Regions from separate parts of the Virgibacillus salarius genome, predicted to be linked through region 2. Evidence: riboswitches for the same ligand, from Rfam matches in the RefSeq annotation. Region 2 holds a riboswitch; each other region holds the start of a gene.
The links. A riboswitch is a leader RNA that binds a small molecule or an ion and turns the genes downstream of it on or off. The one in region 2 is predicted to bind thiamine pyrophosphate.
Positions count from the first base shown of each region.

Region 1: it holds a riboswitch for thiamine pyrophosphate, as region 2 does, so the genes downstream of both, ABDZ84_RS06750 (thiamine phosphate synthase) here and ABDZ84_RS19560 (ABC transporter substrate-binding protein) in region 2, are expected to answer to the same signal.
Region 3: it holds a riboswitch for thiamine pyrophosphate, as region 2 does, so the genes downstream of both, thiT (energy-coupled thiamine transporter ThiT) here and ABDZ84_RS19560 (ABC transporter substrate-binding protein) in region 2, are expected to answer to the same signal.

Region 1 is NZ_BAAACY010000045.1:6,266-12,169, reverse strand. It holds gene ABDZ84_RS06770 (ThiF family adenylyltransferase) at 1-271, opposite strand, end outside; gene ABDZ84_RS06765 (thiazole synthase) at 271-1,035, opposite strand; gene thiS (sulfur carrier protein ThiS) at 1,039-1,239, opposite strand; gene thiO (glycine oxidase ThiO) at 1,199-2,350, opposite strand; gene ABDZ84_RS06750 (thiamine phosphate synthase) at 2,334-2,948, opposite strand; TPP riboswitch at 3,050-3,161, opposite strand; gene ABDZ84_RS06745 (BCCT family transporter) at 3,305-4,855, opposite strand; partial or broken gene ABDZ84_RS06740 (transposase) at 5,255-5,551, shown strand; gene ABDZ84_RS06735 (cytosine deaminase) at 5,661-5,904, opposite strand, start outside.
Region 2 is NZ_BAAACY010000165.1:10,566-16,469, reverse strand. It holds gene ABDZ84_RS19585 (nucleoside hydrolase) at 1-320, opposite strand, end outside; gene ABDZ84_RS19580 (TatD family hydrolase) at 383-1,171, opposite strand; gene ABDZ84_RS19575 (ABC transporter ATP-binding protein) at 1,164-1,904, opposite strand; gene ABDZ84_RS19570 (ABC transporter permease) at 1,897-2,667, opposite strand; gene ABDZ84_RS19565 (thiamine-binding protein) at 2,667-2,957, opposite strand; gene ABDZ84_RS19560 (ABC transporter substrate-binding protein) at 2,961-3,974, opposite strand; TPP riboswitch at 4,290-4,399, opposite strand; gene eno (phosphopyruvate hydratase) at 4,742-5,904, opposite strand, start outside.
Region 3 is NZ_BAAACY010000023.1:5,893-11,796, forward strand. It holds gene ABDZ84_RS04290 (M3 family oligoendopeptidase) at 1-1,749, shown strand, start outside; TPP riboswitch at 2,009-2,110, shown strand; gene thiT (energy-coupled thiamine transporter ThiT) at 2,220-2,789, shown strand; gene ABDZ84_RS04300 (YflT domain-containing protein) at 3,301-3,651, opposite strand; gene ABDZ84_RS04305 (hypothetical protein) at 3,764-5,194, shown strand; gene ABDZ84_RS04310 (carbon starvation CstA family protein) at 5,567-5,904, shown strand, end outside.

The DNA of each region.
Region 1 (5,904 bases), on a different contig from region 2:
CTTTTAATCTTCGTTGAGCTGCTTTTGCCTTCGTTCGATTCTGTCTCGCATCATCTTCTGTATAAAGCTGCTGACGCTGAAGATTACTAAGTTCGATATAATCGCGATCAACCAGCGTCAGCTTACCTATTCCTGCTCGAACAAGCATTTCCGCATTTGCACTTCCTAATGCTCCAGCGCCAATTACGACAACATGTTTGGTCACTAATTGGCGCTGGCCAGTCTGTCCAATTGGGGCAAAGCGTTCCTGGCGAGCATACCGTCCTGTTATCATTCAATCATCGCCGTCTCTGGACTACTCTTCATTCCGTACATTCGTTTGGGAATACGGCCTGCTTTATATCCTAATCGTCCAGATTGTACAGCCAACCTCATCGCTTCCGCCATTTGAATTGGATCTTTTGCGCCAGATACAGCTGTATTTAATAAAACCCCATCTGCTCCAAGCTCCATGGCATAAGCGGCATCACTCGGAGAACCAATCCCTGCATCGACAATTACGGGGATGTCGGATTGTTCGATAATAAATTGCAAATTCATTGTATTAATAATGCCTTGACCCGATCCAATTGGTGAAGCCCCTGGCATAATTGCATGTACACCTGCTTCTTCCAATCGTTTTGCTAATACAACATCATCAGAGGTATAGGTTAATACAGTGAAGCCCTCCTCTAGCAGTTGTACTGAAGCTTTCATCGTTTCAAAAGGATCAGGCAGCAAGGTTTTCTCACAACCGATAACTTCCACTTTAATCATGTCACATAAACCTGTAGCCTTAGCTAAACGGGCAATTCTTACCGCCTCATTTGCTGTCTTAGCGCCAGCAGTATTTGGTAGTAAATCATATTGCTGCAAATCTAATTCTTCTAACAGATTCGGCTCGTTTTCATCAAATATGTTCATTCTCCTGACGGCAAAGGTTAATATTTCTGTTTTGGATGCTATCACCGCCTTCTTTTGACTTTGAAATGTCGGGTACTTTCCAGTACCTAGCATCAGTCGGGAATGAAATGATTTTTCGCCAATTGTTAACATGACTTATCCTCCTCCTACAAAATGAACAATTTCAATAGTATCCCCATTAGTTAATATTGTTTCGTCATACACTGTTTTATTAATAATTTGTTGATTCTGTTCGACTATCGCGAGTTTCGCTTGAATGTTAAAGCTTTTTAGTAACTCGCCAATAATTGAATCCTTAGCTACCTCCACCTGACGTCCGTTCACGTGTATCTGCATATGTGATCCCCCCTTTCCTGAAACGATTTGGTGTAAAAAGACGCTGGATCGATGATGGTACATAACGCTTTAAGACCATATCACTAACTAGTTTCCCTGTAGCAGGAGCAAGAAGAATACCATTTCGATAATGTCCGGTTGCAAAATACAAATGGGGAATCTCAGGATGTTCTCCAATAATTGGCTTACCATCTTTGGTGCCCGGACGAACACCAGTCCAACAGCTATGCAGTTCTTCCTGCTTAAACGATGGGAACAACTTCAATAAGTGATTCATTAATTCAAAAATGCCACCTGTTGACGTATAACTATTGCTATCATCATGATAGCTAGTTGCACCAATAATATAGCGTCCGTCTCGTTTTGGTACCAAATACAGATTGTGAAAGAATAACGTCTGCTGAATAGATTGAATGCTTGGCTTTATGGCAAAGCATTCTCCTTTTGTTGGGACCATTGGATTCATTAATCCTGTCGCTTCAAACCACCTCCCACTTTTTACACCTGCCGCTACAACAACATGATCAGCTGAGATAACATCGTTATCGATTTGAATATGAAAAACATCATGGTCATGGACTATTTCTCCAACTTGACAATTCTCGATCAACTGACCTCCCATTGATAAAGATGCCTGTTTAAAAGCTTCACACACTTTCAATGGTTCTACATGTCCATCTCGCCGCATATATAATCCCCCTACTGCCTGGGATAAAGCTGATGTTCGTTGCCTAATCCCTTCCGCATCCAACCATTCTAAGCCTTCAAATGCATTTTGTTTTGCTCGCAGTCTTTGCTTCTGTTCTTCATTCGTAGCTATCTCGAGCATACCGTTGGTGGAAAGCTGAATATCAATCCCTGATAACGAAAATAGTTCTTTGCTTAGAGATGCATACATATTTCTACTTGCTTGGCAAAATTGATAATACGTACCTTCCTGATCATTTTCTGTGTGTACACCAAGCATGCCCGCAGCAGCTTGTGTAGCTTTTCTTCCACTTCTACCTTGTTCAATTACCGTCGTTACAACCCTACTTTTACTTAAATAGTAAGCAATGGATTGCCCAATAACGCCTCCACCTATAACCACTACATCAACGTGTCTCTTCATATCGATTCACCTCCTTTCGAAACGATTGCACTGCCTGCAGTGGATTATTTTGACTAAAAACACCTGACATTACAGCAATCCCACTTGCCTTCGCTTGATAAATATCCGTTACCTTTGCGCTTGTGATTCCACCGATTGCATAAACGGGAATGCTCACCTCTTTTGCAACTGCTGCTAATTTCTCTACTCCTTTTGGTTTCACCCCTTTCTTGCTCGCTGTCGAAAAGACATGACCATACAAAATATACGTAGCACCTAGCTGCTCCGCTCTCTTAGCTACTTCGTTGGAGTGCGTCGATACCCCTACTTGTAAACCGGGGGATTGTTTTCGGAGATCGTGTACCTCTTGTATTCGCTTTTCTGAAAGGTGAAGTGTCTTCACATTCGTTTCACCAGGTAGTGTTGTATGGCCATGAATAATTAGTTTTTCTTCCGGAACTCCTTGTGCAAGCACACGTTGAATGAACAAAGAATAGTCCTGCTCGGTCATTTGTTTTTCTCGTAGAATGACAGCATCAAGATAGGGAATAATACTCGCTATTGTCTGGATAAGGTATTTCTCCTCCTGTTCACCGGTAGTCACCGCAATTAGTTTCATCACTTCCTCTCCTTTTCTACAAAAAAATGCCACTTTTCCAGCAAAGGAAAAGTGGCATGAATCTATAACGATATCCTAAAAAAGGTATATGTCGCTGATACACACTACTCCTGTCACTTTCCTCCGCTGGTTCTTACTCCAGTTCAGGTTCAAAGGGTCTCCATGTCACACATAGATCTCAGCCATTACGTAAAGGCACCCCTAGTGAAGCGTAATTTAATTATTCAATATGCATTTGTCTATAAAATACATGATTTTGGACTATTCGTCTACCAAAAATGAACAATTTTCTATTTTTTTGCCATTCTCTACTAACAAAAGAGCTGACCTAATGAGCCAGCCCCTTAACATCTCTTTTATTTGGTATAGCGTTTAACTTCATCAATCTTTTGTTCTTTTGCAAGTTCACGAGTTGCGCGTGGCGCGGTCCAAAATGTGGTTAACATGAGTAACGATACAGGAACAGCCGTCACCACAATAAAGGATTGTAGCGATCCAACACTATCCTCGCCAATAGTGATGAGTACAGTTGCGACAAGTCCCATAAGAATTGCCCAGAACACACGCAGGAATTTCGATGGGTCTCCATTACCTGTAATCGCCATCGAGATGGTTAATGACATCGAATCGGTTGTCGTTAATACAAACACAATAGTTGCTACTAAAAAGAAGAAACCGATAATCGTACCAAGTGGCAATTGTTCTGCGATAGCAATCATAGCTGCTGGAGGTCCAGCACTATTTAAAGCTTCAGATACGGCACCAGGGTTATTCATTTCAGCAAAAATCCCTGTGCCACCAACAACTGTAAACCAGAACGTCGTTACCACAGGTGCAATTACCGCAACAGCAGTTACAAGCTCTCGAATTGTGCGACCACGAGAAATACGACTAACAAACATCGCCATCATTGGACCATAGCCAATGAACCAAGCAAAGAAAAAAACGGTCCATAAGCCAAGCCAAGCTCCATCTCCACGGAAGGTGTTTAAGGTTAGGAAGTCTTGGACATATAATCCAAATGATTGCAAATAGGAATCAAAAATAAATAATGCTGGACCTAGAATAATCACAGCAACCATTAAACAAACTGCGAGAATAATATTATAGCTGCTTAAAATTTGGATTCCTTTATGAATTCCTGTCGCAGCAGAAATCCCAGCTGCTAGAACAATAACGATAACAATAAGACATTGTACAAATAAATTATTTGGTACACCGAACAATGCACTTAATCCATAACCTGCTTGTAATCCAAGGAATCCAATTGGACCAATCGTACCAGCTGCCACTGACACAATCGAAAAGGCATCAACAAACGTACCAAGTGCACTTTTTTTCATAATCTTATCGCCAAAGATCGGATAAAGCATCGATCTTGGCTTTAATGGTGCATTTCGATGATAATGGGAATACATGAATACAATCGTACCTAATGTTCCTAAAATTGCCCATGAGACAAAACCCCAATCGACAAAACTTGCTGCAAGTGCAGGTACTACTGCTTCTGTAGTCCCAGCCTCAATTCCTGAGAAATGTGGTGGGATGGTTAAAAAATGGCTCAACGGTTCTGCCGCTGCCCAAAAAACACCACCTGCCGCTAGCAGCGTACACATAATAATCGAAATCCACTTGAACGTTCCAATCTCAGGCTTTTCTAATTTTCCTAAACGAATTTTCCCAAACTTTGAATACCCAAGTATTAATGCAATGACTAGAGTTCCTACCATTAGAACTTGATATATCGAGCCGAAATAGGTTACCGACCAATTAAACATCGTATTAACTACATAGGTGACCATTTCCTGGTTTATTAATGCAAGAATTACAAAGGCAAGTAGCGCCCCTCCACTTAGAAAAAGAACTGGCTTATCTATGGTTTGATCTTGCTTCTTTCTATTCTTCAACAATCTGCTCCTCTCAATTCCATACAAAAAAATCTCACATAACCATATACTGACCTTTTTGCTTTTCACTTATTTAGTCAGTTGTATGTGAGATTTAATAAGCATTTTTAAATTAACACACAGCGTTAAAGGATACATTTTTTCCGAAAACCTGTCAAGTTTAATAAATTACCAAAGGAAGAATGCAGTCTTACTAACTTTTGATTATAATTTTTCCATAAAGTGAAACTTTAATCAATGAGGGTTTTGTTTTCTCTCACTGATTGTTCGTACCACAAGTGTGTGACCTAAATGCCTTTGAACCAATATTGGCAGTCTCCCATTTACCAACATTGATTTCACTTTATTGGGTTGAAGTGAGAGGCTTACTACCAGTTATATATAATAAATCTGCAAGATCGCCCGCTTATTCATAGCGATCGGGGGTATCAGTATACATCTAAAATGTTTAAGCAAAAGATAGATGCCGCAAACATGAAGCAAAGTATGTCACGAGTCGGACGATGTATTGATAATGGGCCGATGGAATCTTTTTGGGGAACACTGAAAAGCGAGAAGTATTATTTAAATAAATATGAGTCCTTTGAAGAATTATCTGCATCCATAGAGGACTATATACATTTCTATAATTATGATAGATATCAAAAACGACTAAACGGCCTTAGCCCTATCGAATTTAGAGCTAAAACCGCTTAAGTCAGTTTTTATTATTTCCACTGTCTACTTGACAGGGGGCACTTCATTCAACTAATTATCGTCCGTTTTTAATTGTTTCTTTATTCTTTTGTATCAGTCTCTTTTAAGTCTATTTCTGAAAGTCCACCTTTGCTGTTTCTAATAAATGAACATGTGATTCGCTTGGTTTTGTTTCAGCAATTATCATTCCATTACGAACTGAATAGAGTACGGAAGCTTGTTTACGAATAGCTTCGTATTCATCTTCAGCATCCAAGACGATTATGTTTGCTGGTTTTCCAGCTTCAATTCCATAATGTTCTTCGATATTCATTGTTTTTGCACTGTTTGTTGTAATGAGATCGATAGCATTA
Region 2 (5,904 bases):
TTTTCGCTAATACCATTCTGCATATTTTTAGGGGGAATAATTGGTCCCAATCCATATTCCCCATGTATTTCCGGAACATATACTGGGGGTTCTCCAGTCATTGGAATATGTGCACCAGCAATTACTTTAATATCCTCTACCTCTTTTGTTGGAAAAAGACTGCGGATATATAAGATATTCGCAATTGCATTTTCTCTTGATACGTTTCCATAATCCGCCACAATGCCGATGACTTCTACATCATCGTTCAAATAAGCATAGATAAGCGCGATTGTATCATCAATACCTACATCACCAAATAACAACACTTTTTGAGACATAAAAACCCTCCATAAACATATGTCTTGTTAACATGATATTCCCATTCATACTCGTCCTATGTTCACTTGTCATTCTTAAGATGAAAGAACTGGGATGTATTAACATAAAGTTGTTCCTGTACATCAGGAAGAGGCATTTTTTTAATTGTCGCTATTTGTTTAATCGACTTATGGATCATTTTTGGATGGGTCAGTTGGTTGATAAACGGACCAGCAAACTGCCAAGGCCCATCCGTTTCCACCATCATATGAGTTATTGGGTATTTATTAACTAGCTGGTTAATTTCTCGTTCGTACATGACATCTGGTGTGATGGATATAAAATATCCATTCTGGCTCATTCGTTCCATTGTAGGTTTGTCACCCTTAAACCAATGAAACTGTGCATTGGTGATGGAATACTTTTCTAATAAATCACAGGCAATGGTAGCATCATCATAAACTGCATGAAGTACAATTGGCTTATTCCATTCTTTAGCTTTTCGTATAAATAATTCTAGTAATTCAATATATGGCTTTACCATTAAATTTGAATTTTCTTGTCGCTTGTAATAAGGTAGACCTACTTCACCTACCGCAATTGCTCTGTCTAGATTCGAGTCAATAAATTGTATTAAATCAGCTATATCATTATCGTTAGGTATTTCTTGTTCCGGATGAAATCCGAAAGCAGGTTTAACTGCGGAACATCTCTCCGCTAACCTTAAATTGGAAATTGACGATGCTAGGTTATTCGAAACAGAAATTAGTGAGCTAACATGATGCCGTTTCAAAGATTTAATAATTTCTGTTTGTTCCTCCTGTGTATACATATCTAAGTGAATGTGTGCATCAATAATGAAGCTATCCATTTGTAGCCCTCAATTCCTGATATATCCTTTTCTTATACTCTAGAAATGCTTCTGATAAAACTAACGCTTCCTCTCTTGGTCTTGAAAAAGGAATTGTGAATTCTTTTTTTATCGAAGCCGGACGAGCTGACAACACGATCACACGATCAGATAGAAATAATGCTTCTTCTATATTATGCGTTACGAAAAGGATTGATCGTTGATGCTCATTCCACATTGCTAATAACCACTTTTGCATGTCCAAACGGGTAAATTCATCCAATGCGGAAAATGGTTCATCTAAACAAATAACAGGCTGGGGACTTAAAATACTGCGTACAAAAGAAGCGCGCTGCTTCATTCCTCCAGATAATTCATGGGGATATGCATTTTCATATCCTTTTAAGCAAGCTCGTTCTAGCATTCGTTTTGCTTCTAATTCATCTTTTCTACCTGCAATTTCTGCCGCTAAGACAACATTTTGTAAAATCGAACGCCAAGGAAGTAAGGAATCTGATTGAGGCATATAGCTGATGAATCCCCGTTTGCCGATAATCTCTTTTCCATTTAATTTAATCGTACCGGAATTAGGTGAGGTAATCCCTCCAATCAGTCGAAATAACGTGCTCTTCCCACTTCCTGATGGTCCAACAATCGAAACAAACTCTCCGTTTCGCACCGTTAATGAAATACGATTAAGAATAGTAGTTTCCCCATATTTTTTTGTTAGATTTACAAGTTCTAAGTTACTCACTGATCTTCCCTTCTTCCGGTTTCCATTTAATTACTCTTTTTTCAATTAATGAAATACAGCCAAAAAACAATAAACTTAGCAGCACTATAAATAAGATAGCAACAAAGACACGATCTGTTCGGAAAGACGAAGATGCCAAAGTCATATATACTCCAATTCCTTCACTTGCACCAAGCCATTCAGATATCACCGCTCCCATTACGCTATATGTCGCCGATATCTTTAAACCACTAAACAAAGAAGGTAATCCATATGGCCACTCTAGCTTACGAAAGATTTGCCCTTTACTGGCACCTGTCATTTGCATATAGTGTTTCAGTTCTCCACTTGTTTGTCTAAATCCATCTAAAGCTGCTATAGTTATTGGAAAAAAACAAACAAGTGTAATAACAATTAATTTCGGCAATATTCCAAAACCAAACCAAATTACTAATAAGGGAGCTAAAATAATAATAGGTATATTCTGTGATATTATTAATAATGGATAAAAGGCTTCCCTAACTGTCGGAATGAGATGAAGACAAACAGCAACGAGCGTACCTACACTGCTGCCTATCATAAATCCGATAATCGATAGTTGGATAGTCGATTGTAGATGACTAGCATAATTTGGCCAGCCATTGACAGCTTCTTGCCATATTACACTTGGAGCAGGTAGTAGCCAAGCTGGGATCGAAAAAATACGACAAGCTATTTCCCAACTGATAAGGAAAAGGATGAGGACCAGAGCTGGTCGCCATCCCTTTTCTCGCAATCTTCTCATTAGCGATACTTCTCCGTTAATTGTTCCATGGAAGCTCCAGAAGGTTGATAAAGAACCTTCACCTGTGAAATAACATTTTCACAACCAATTTCAGTCATCCTTTTATTCATCTTCTCAATAATTCCAAATAGTTCTGCAAGATCACCTTGCATTGTAGTTTCTAGTGGACTTACCTGATACTTAACTCCGGAATGATCGATAATCTTAATCGCTTCATCCACATACGGAATAACATCTTCACCATTTTTCGTTTTCGGGATAATTTGAATACTAACTAGTGCATCTGCCATCATTTATTCCTCCTTTGTTTCTGGTAAAAACTCATTTGTAAATGCTTTTTCACTATCTAACGGTTTATCTAACAGCTCATTCTCATACATCCAATTGGCGTAATTCTCCCATACCTCTTGCTTTTGTTCCCCCCACTGGTCCGCATCATCTTGATACTTTGACACTAACCAAGCTTGACTTGCTTTTACTAATTCTGCATCCAAATCAGGAACAGCGTTAATTAAGATATCAGCGGCTTCCTCTGGTTGCTCAATTGCTAGATTATAACCTTTAGATACTGCAGCTAAGAATTGCTTAACTGTTTCTGGATCATCTTTGATCATTTTTTCATTGGTAGCTAAAACCGGCGTGTAATAATCTAAATTTGACGAATAATCGGTTAAATACACCATATTAATTTCTTCATCACGGAGCTCTGCCTCTACACCAGTCCAACCATAATAAATCCACGCAAAATCAATATCTCTTTTCACCGCAGTAAAAAAGTCCGTATCGCCCATGTTGATAATATCAACTGATTCTACATTAGCATTTTCCTGCTGCATGAGTGAGGTTAGAACCGCTTTTTCTACTGGAGCTCCCCAGCCACCATATGTTTTATCTTCAAAATCTTTAGGTGTAGTAATCTGTTTATTCTTGGGTGAGGCAAAACCTGAGGTATTATGCTGTATAACAGCAGCAATGGAAACAATCGGTATATCTTGTACACGAGCTTCAGTAATCCCCTCCTGATAACTCACACCAAAATCTGCTTTACCAGATGCAATTAACTGATCTGCTCCCGCTTCACCAGGCATAATTATGTCCACATCAAGGCCTTGCTCTTCAAAATATCCCTTCTCTTTTGCAACATATAATCCTGTATGATTCGTATTTGGTGTCCAATCAAGTACAACAGAGATCTTTTTCTTTTCTGTTGAGTCATTGTTCTGCTGACTTTGTTCTTTCTCTTCTGTACCACATGCCGTTAATATAAGCAGTGTAATCCCTAAACTAAGCAGTAAAAGCTTCTTCAATGTTTTCCTCCTCTTGAATACCTTTCTCATTGTAAGGAACAGCGTATGTATCATCTTGTTTGACTGTAATTCCTTCGCTAAGAATAAAAGCGCAAACACCCGATTAGCAACGCAGCGACGATTCAACGGAGATAAAGGACTCACGGTGAGCTTGCGAGCCGATGATGATTTAGATTAGGGCGATTCATGATGAAGTAGCCTAGTTTCTGGGCGCTGGAGCTGGACGCAGCTCAACACGCAAATTTTATAATTTCTTAGACTATAAAAAATGCCCTAGATGGTTAATCACCATTAGGGCATATACAACTTAATATTTGATGTATCAAACATGTTCCCTACGCTGGTTTAAACCAGATCAGGTTCTAAGAGTCAGTACCTTACGGATACAATCTCAACCAGCAACACTGGTCCCCCTACAACTTTAGTATTCTATTATTAATTCCATAGTAACTATGACATAATTCGTCCATTTAATCAAGTTTAAGAAACTCAAAAAATATAGAAACTTCTATGAACATAGAAGCAACTTCTGCATAAAGTGACACTTTAATCAGTGGGGGTTTTATTTATCCCACATTGATTGTTAGCACCACAGACCTAAAATCCTTTGAACCGACCGGACATTTACCGGCAATCGATCCTCCACTTCCCCATAGTGGTTTTACTTTATTGCTTAAAGTGGATTATTACTGCCAGTTATATGTGTGGGATAAACCTATAAAAAACCTCTTAAAGTATAACCACCATACCTTAAGAGGTTTTCTTCCCTATTTATTTAGGTTATAGAACGCTGTCTTACCAGCATATTCACCCATGCCTGCTAGCTCATCTTCAATGCGAAGCAGTTGATTGTATTTAGCTACACGATCTGTTCGAGAAGGTGCACCTGTTTTGATCTGACCTGCATTAGTCGCTACAGCAATGTCAGCGATCGTTGCATCTTCTGTTTCTCCTGAACGGTGTGAGATAACCGCTGTATAGCCAGCGCGTTTTGCCATTTCGATTGCTTCGAACGTCTCTGTTAATGTACCGATTTGATTAACTTTTACTAAGATAGAGTTTCCAATACCTTGTTCAATACCTTTGGAAAGCTTATTAGTATTTGTTACAAATAAATCATCTCCGACAAGCTGTACTCGTCCACCAAGACGATCTGTTAATACTTTAAATCCATCCCAATCATTTTCATCTAGTCCATCTTCAATGGAGATAATTGGGTATTTGTTGATCATGTCTTCATACCAATCAACCATCTCTTCAGAAGTACGAACAACACCTTCACCTTTTAGATTATATTTACCATCTTCATATATTTCTGAAGCAGCAACATCCATTGCAAGCTTCACTTCTTCTCCTGGCTTGTAACCAGCAGCTTCAATTGCTTCCACAATTGTTTGTAAAGCTTCTTCATTAGAAGCAAGGTTTGGTGCAAATCCGCCTTCGTCACCAACAGCTGTGTTATACCCCTTTGATTTTAATACATTTTTCAATGAATGGAAAATTTCAGCACCCGTACGTAGTGCTTCTTGGAACGTTTCTGCTCCAACTGGCATAACCATAAACTCTTGAATATCTACGTTATTATCGGCATGCTCACCACCATTAAGAATATTCATCATTGGTGTTGGTAGGGTTTTTGCATTAAATCCACCGAGGTAGTTATATAACGGTACTTCAAGATAACTAGCAGCAGCATGTGCTACAGCCATGGATACACCAAGAATTGCGTTAGCACCAAGTTTGCCTTTATTTTCAGTTCCATCTAATTCGATCATTAACGCATCGATGATATTCTGACGAGTAACATCAATCCCAAGTAATTCAGGTGCAATTATTTCATTTACGTTTTGAACTGCTTTTAGAACACCTTTTCCAAGATAACGATCTTTATCACCATCACGTAATTCCACAGCCTCGTATTCACCGGTAG
Region 3 (5,904 bases), on a different contig from region 2:
GTGATTTTTCCCGGAGGTAGTGACTCAAAAGCATTTCATACATATTTACAATCCACACAGGAAGAAATGAAAAACCTTTTTAACACGGTATCTTACTTTTCTCCTAAGCAACGAGACGGAGATAAAGAAACATTAGTGTTACTTATTAAACAATTGGAAGCAACGATGAAGAAAGTAAGAGAAGCATTTGCTTTTATAAGCTGTTTAAGTGCACAGAATCTTAAAGACGAGAAAGCAAATTTATTAGTCAGTAGACGCCATGAAATAAAAGCCGAAATGGATACGATTCAAACGACATTTGAACAAAAACTAGTCGACATTCCTGACATAGTATGGGACCAACTTGTAAAAAGTGAGGATTTAGTTGATGTAGCATATGTGTTAGAAGAGTTTAGAAATCATGCAAAAGAACAATTGGTGCGAGATCAAGAGGTTCTTATCAATGATCTGGCAATTGATGGATATCACGCTTGGGGACAAATGTACGATGTGATTATAGGAAATATGAGTGTAGATATGGTAGAGGATGGGGAAACGAAAAGCTATTCTATTGGGCAGGCTACAAATAAACTAACACACCCAAACCGTTCATATCGTAAGCAAGTGTTTCAACAGCTAGATAAAGCTTGGAAGAATAACGCTAGTTTATTTGGTCAAACATTAAACCACCTAGCTGGCTTTCGTTTACAAACATATAAGCATAGAAATTGGAATGAAGTTTTGCAAGAACCATTGGCTTTGAACCGTATGAGAAAAGAAACATTAGATGCGATGTGGACTGCAATAAAAAAATATAAGCATCCCTTTGTAGAGTATCTTATGAACAAGGCCAAACTACTTGGACTTAACAAACTAAGTATTTATGATGTTGGAGCACCAGTAAACAAAGTGGTTAAGACTTCGTCGTTTGAAGAAGGGGCTGACTTTATTGTCGAACATTTTAATCAGTTTAGTCCCCAAATGGCTGATTTTGCGAAAATGGCCTTTGAAAATAGGTGGATTGAGGCTGAGGATCGTCCAAATAAGCGTCCGGGAGGATTTTGTACAAGTTTCCCTGATAGTAAGCAAACACGCATTTTTATGACTTATTCAGGTACTTCATCTAATATTGCAACGTTAGCTCATGAGTTAGGGCATGCTTATCATCAACATGTAATGAATGATGTAAATGGACTTAATCAACGGTATGCAATGAATGTTGCTGAAACAGCGTCAACATTTGCTGAAATGGTTGTTGCAGATGCGTCGGTAAAAAGCGCACGTTCGATTGCGGAAAAGAAAAGTTTATTAGAGGATAAGATTCAGCGGAGCATTGCTTTTTTTATGAATATACATTCCCGTTTTATCTTTGAAAGGCGTTTTTATGAAGAAAGGAAACAAGGATTAGTGCCAGTGAAAAGATTAAACGATTTGATGATAGAAGCACAGAAAGAGGCATATTGTGATGCATTATCGGAGTATGATCCTAATTTTTGGGCATCTAAATTACATTTTCACATAACAAGGGTGCCATTTTACAATTTCCCTTATACATTTGGTTATCTTTTCAGTCTAGGTATCTATGCAAAAGCACAAGAAAACGAAGATAGTTTTGAAGATGCATATATTTCGCTTTTAAGGGATACTGGTCGCATGAACGTAGAGGATCTTGCTAAAAAACATTTGGATACAGATTTAACTAAGCCTGAATTCTGGGAAGCTGCTATTCAATTATGTGTCAATGATGTTGACGAATATCTTTCGTTGTAACGCTGTTGTGTTTTTACGATATGTCATGTACAATACTTGTAGTAAATAGGCAGTGAAAAGTAGTTTCTTATTTATTCCACATGTAACTGATAGTAAGAACCCCACTTCAAGGAATAAAGTGAAACCATTATTGGTAAGTGGGGGAATCGACTGCCGGTAAATGTCTGATTAGTTTATCTCTCAATCAGAGGTATAAACAAAAACCCCCACTGATTGAAGTTTCACTAAACAGTAAGACAAAAGAAGCAAATATAAGTTAGAAGCCTACAGGGGGAGCCAATTGGCTGAGAGTGAACATAACTGTTCTTACCCTTTGAACCTGTTAGTTAGTACTAGCGTAGGGATGGTGGCTTTTTTGATGGACAGAAAAGTAATGTGAGCAGATTCCCCATCAGGAAGTCTTCCCCTTGGCATTGCTTTTTTTGTATGGATAAGTTACTTAACTGCATAAAAAAGGGGAGGAGAAAGATATGAGGCGCACATTATTTTTAGTAGAAGTAGCCATTTTTGCAGCTTTTGCATTTTTATTGGATTTTATACCATTTTTATCATTTAAGGTTTGGGCTCAAGGTGGCTCCATATCCTTTGCGATGATACCGATTTTTATTGTCGCATTTCGCTGGGGGGTCAAGGGCGGTTTATTAGCTGGATTGCTGTTGGGAGGATTACAATTATTATTTGGGCCAACAGTCTTCGTACCCCTACAAGGGTTCTTAGATTATATTGTTGCGTTTACCGTATTAGGTTTTGCAGGAATTTTTGCAAAACCTGTCCAAGCAGCAGTTAAAGAAGGAAAAACGAAAACAAGCCTATATTATATTGCTGTAGGCGTGTTTTTAGGATCAGCTTTACGCTTTTTAGCCCATTTCACTGGAGGGATTGTATTCTTTGGTGAATTTGCGCCAGAAGGTCAGCCTGTATGGTTATACTCGTTGCTATATAACGGGTCGTACATGTTACCTGGCTTTATATTAAGTACGGTTCTTGTGTTCTTTTTATTTCAAAAACAACCACGTACACTATTACGTATGTCCGCTTAATCTAGGAGTTTTCCTCATAATAAATATACGAAGATTAGTGGGTAGTTATTGACTCGAGGATTTTGCCCACTATTTTCTATTTAGTAGTTTAGAGTTATAGTGAGAGGTGAAATCAAGCTTAATCAATTGCGGCAATTATTATCGAGACTGATAAAATGATTATTCAGAGTAAGAAATATTTTGTTTTTTCCCAAGCTCTTTATTATCTTTATTTCATAACAAAAGCGCATTAGAAACGTAGCGACTGGAGCTAGTCAGCTCGTAGGGCGGGCGATTGTGAAGTCACATCGTTTCTGGGCGCTGGAGCTGGACGCGGCTCAACACGCCCCTATTTATCCAAATGGGTAAATTTTATATTTTCTTCCTAGACTATGAGAAAAGCTGCTTCACCCAATTAGAATTGGTGAAACAGCATTGATAACTTGCCTATCATAAGCAAGTTATCTTTTTCTTACTGACAGATTAAAACGTTTAATTATGAAAAACTACTGTATAGTAGAGATTTATGCTTTTATTGTAAATACCTATTAACTTCCTCATGGTTAGTTACAATCAAGAGTACTTTTCCTTCATCCATATCTTCCTCATAGTTTTCAGCTTCTGCTTGAGAGAATCCTATTTCGGTTAATTTCGTTCTTAGTTCATCACCTTGTGTACTAAAAAGATTACCAACGGCATGTCCAATATCCATTTCCCTTATTCCTATGGTATTCGCATCCGCACCATCAGCTATTCGGTTTGTTCGATCATCATCATGGGATAAAACATACACATCTTCTTTATGAATACCTTTATCCTTTAGTATTTGAATAGCTTCCTTTAATTGCTGATCATTTGTATATTCTTTTATAAATGGTTTCATTAAAATTACCTCCTTATCAATCTTTCATTATTATCATACCCAACGCTAGAAGAACTAAACATGTACGAATTGCATAGGCTATAGCACATCCATTGGAGAGGAAGAGGTTGGCGTGGAGCTTTCAATATCCCATATTTTATATGGTTTGTTTACCTTACTAATTATAGGCACAATGGTCATGCGGAAGGGGATCGTATTACCAACGTTATTTGGTACATTTATTATTGCGTGGGTTTATAAAGGTAGTCTAATTGCTGGATTTACCGCAATATTTCATGCAAATCTTGTAGCAGCACAAGAACTATTTAGTATTTTTTTAATCATCACCTTTATGCTCGCGTTATTAAATTCATTACGTGATTTAGGTGCAGATAAACGAATGATTCAGCCAATACAAAAAATAATGGTAAATGGTCATATATCTTATTTTGTTTTAGTTATTGCTACCTATTTGATATCTCTATTCTTTTGGCCAACACCAGCAGTACCCCTAATATGTGCGCTTTTGGTACCCGCTGCAATCCGAGCAGGTCTACCAGCAATTACGGCTGCAGTAGCAATAGCAATAGCTGGTCAAGGAATGGCACTTTCCTCTGATTATATTGTGCAAGTTGCCCCCAATTTATCTGCTACCTCAGCAGGAGTAGAAACAGCTGTGGTTGCCGATCAAGCACTTATTTTGTCACTTATAACAGGTGGTATTGCTATTATGCTTGCTTATATAATGTATCGAAAAACAATTCGATCGAAGGAGGATGTGCGAAACAACATAGAACTTGAAAACATTCAAACAACAAAGGAGTATACACAAAGTCAACATACGAATGAACTACGTGTATGGAGTAAATTATTTGCTATTCTTGTTCCTCTGGCATTAACTGGCGTCGTTAGCTACATGGTTTATGAAAAGCTTAATACAGGAAGAATGAGCGGATTAGAAGGAGGAGATGGAGCAGCATTTATTGGTGGTGTTGCAGTTATCTTGCTATTATTATCAACCATTGCATTTCGTAGGCAGCATGCGCTCGATTATATAACAACACATATAACAGATGGATTTGTTTTTGCTTTTAAGGCAATGGGTCCGGTTATTCCAATTGCTGGATTTTTCTTTTTAGGTAGTTCAGACTTTGCAGGAGCTATTTTAGGTATGGAGGAGCGTTCACCTGCATTCCTATTTGATCTCGTTCAATCGACTCAGGAATATCTTCCACAAAGTGCATTGTTAGCCGGATTCAGCGTTTTGCTTATTGGTATTATTACAGGGCTTGATGGCTCTGGTTTTTCAGGGCTTCCACTTACTGGTTCTCTAGCGGCATCATTACAAAACGGTTCCATTGATGCAACCACCCTTGCAGCAATAGGGCAAATGGGTTCGATATGGACTGGTGGTGGTACGCTCGTTGCATGGTCTTCTTTAATCGCTATCGCTGGTTTTTGTGGTGTATCGGTAATGGAATTAGTACGTAAAAACTTTATACCTGTTATCGTAGGATTAGTCATTACAACAATTGTAGCGGTAGTTATTTTATCCCGCATATAACTGGCAGTAAGCCCTCACTTCAAGCAATAAGGTGAAACCAAATGGATAAGTGGGGGGGCAACTGCCAGTAAATGTCCGATTGGTTCACCTAACAATCAGTAGGGGATAAACAACCTCCCCACGGATTGAAGTTTCACGTTTTATAAATTGTATGAATGGACTCAAATAAAAAGGTGGTCCCTTATTAAATATCCTTCCTGTATAAATAAGGGATTACCTTTTAAACCATACATAAGGGTCAATGAATCATGTAAAAGCAGAAAGACAGTACTAAAATAAAGCGTATTCACATATTCTCATACAGATACGTCTTTAAAAAATTACGTGCTAAAATTGGACGGGTCTTTATTTGATAAAGGGAGGGATAAAGAAGTGTCAGGTATTTTAGTTGCATTAATAGGTATGATCGTTTTTGCATTAGGTTATCGCTACTATTCGCGTTTTGTAGCGGAAAAAATTTTTAAACTTGATCCAACCTATGTGACACCAGCACATCGTTACAGTGATGGAGTGGACTTTGTTCCTACAAATAAATTCGTACTATGGGGGCATCATTTTACTTCGGTTGCTGGTGCTGCACCAATATTGGGTCCGGCAATTGCCGTTTATTGGGGATGGCTGCCAGCTTTCCTGTGGGTAATACTTGGAACTGTATTTGCTGCGGGTGTGCATGATTTTGGAACATTGGTCTTGTCAGTGCGAAATAAAGG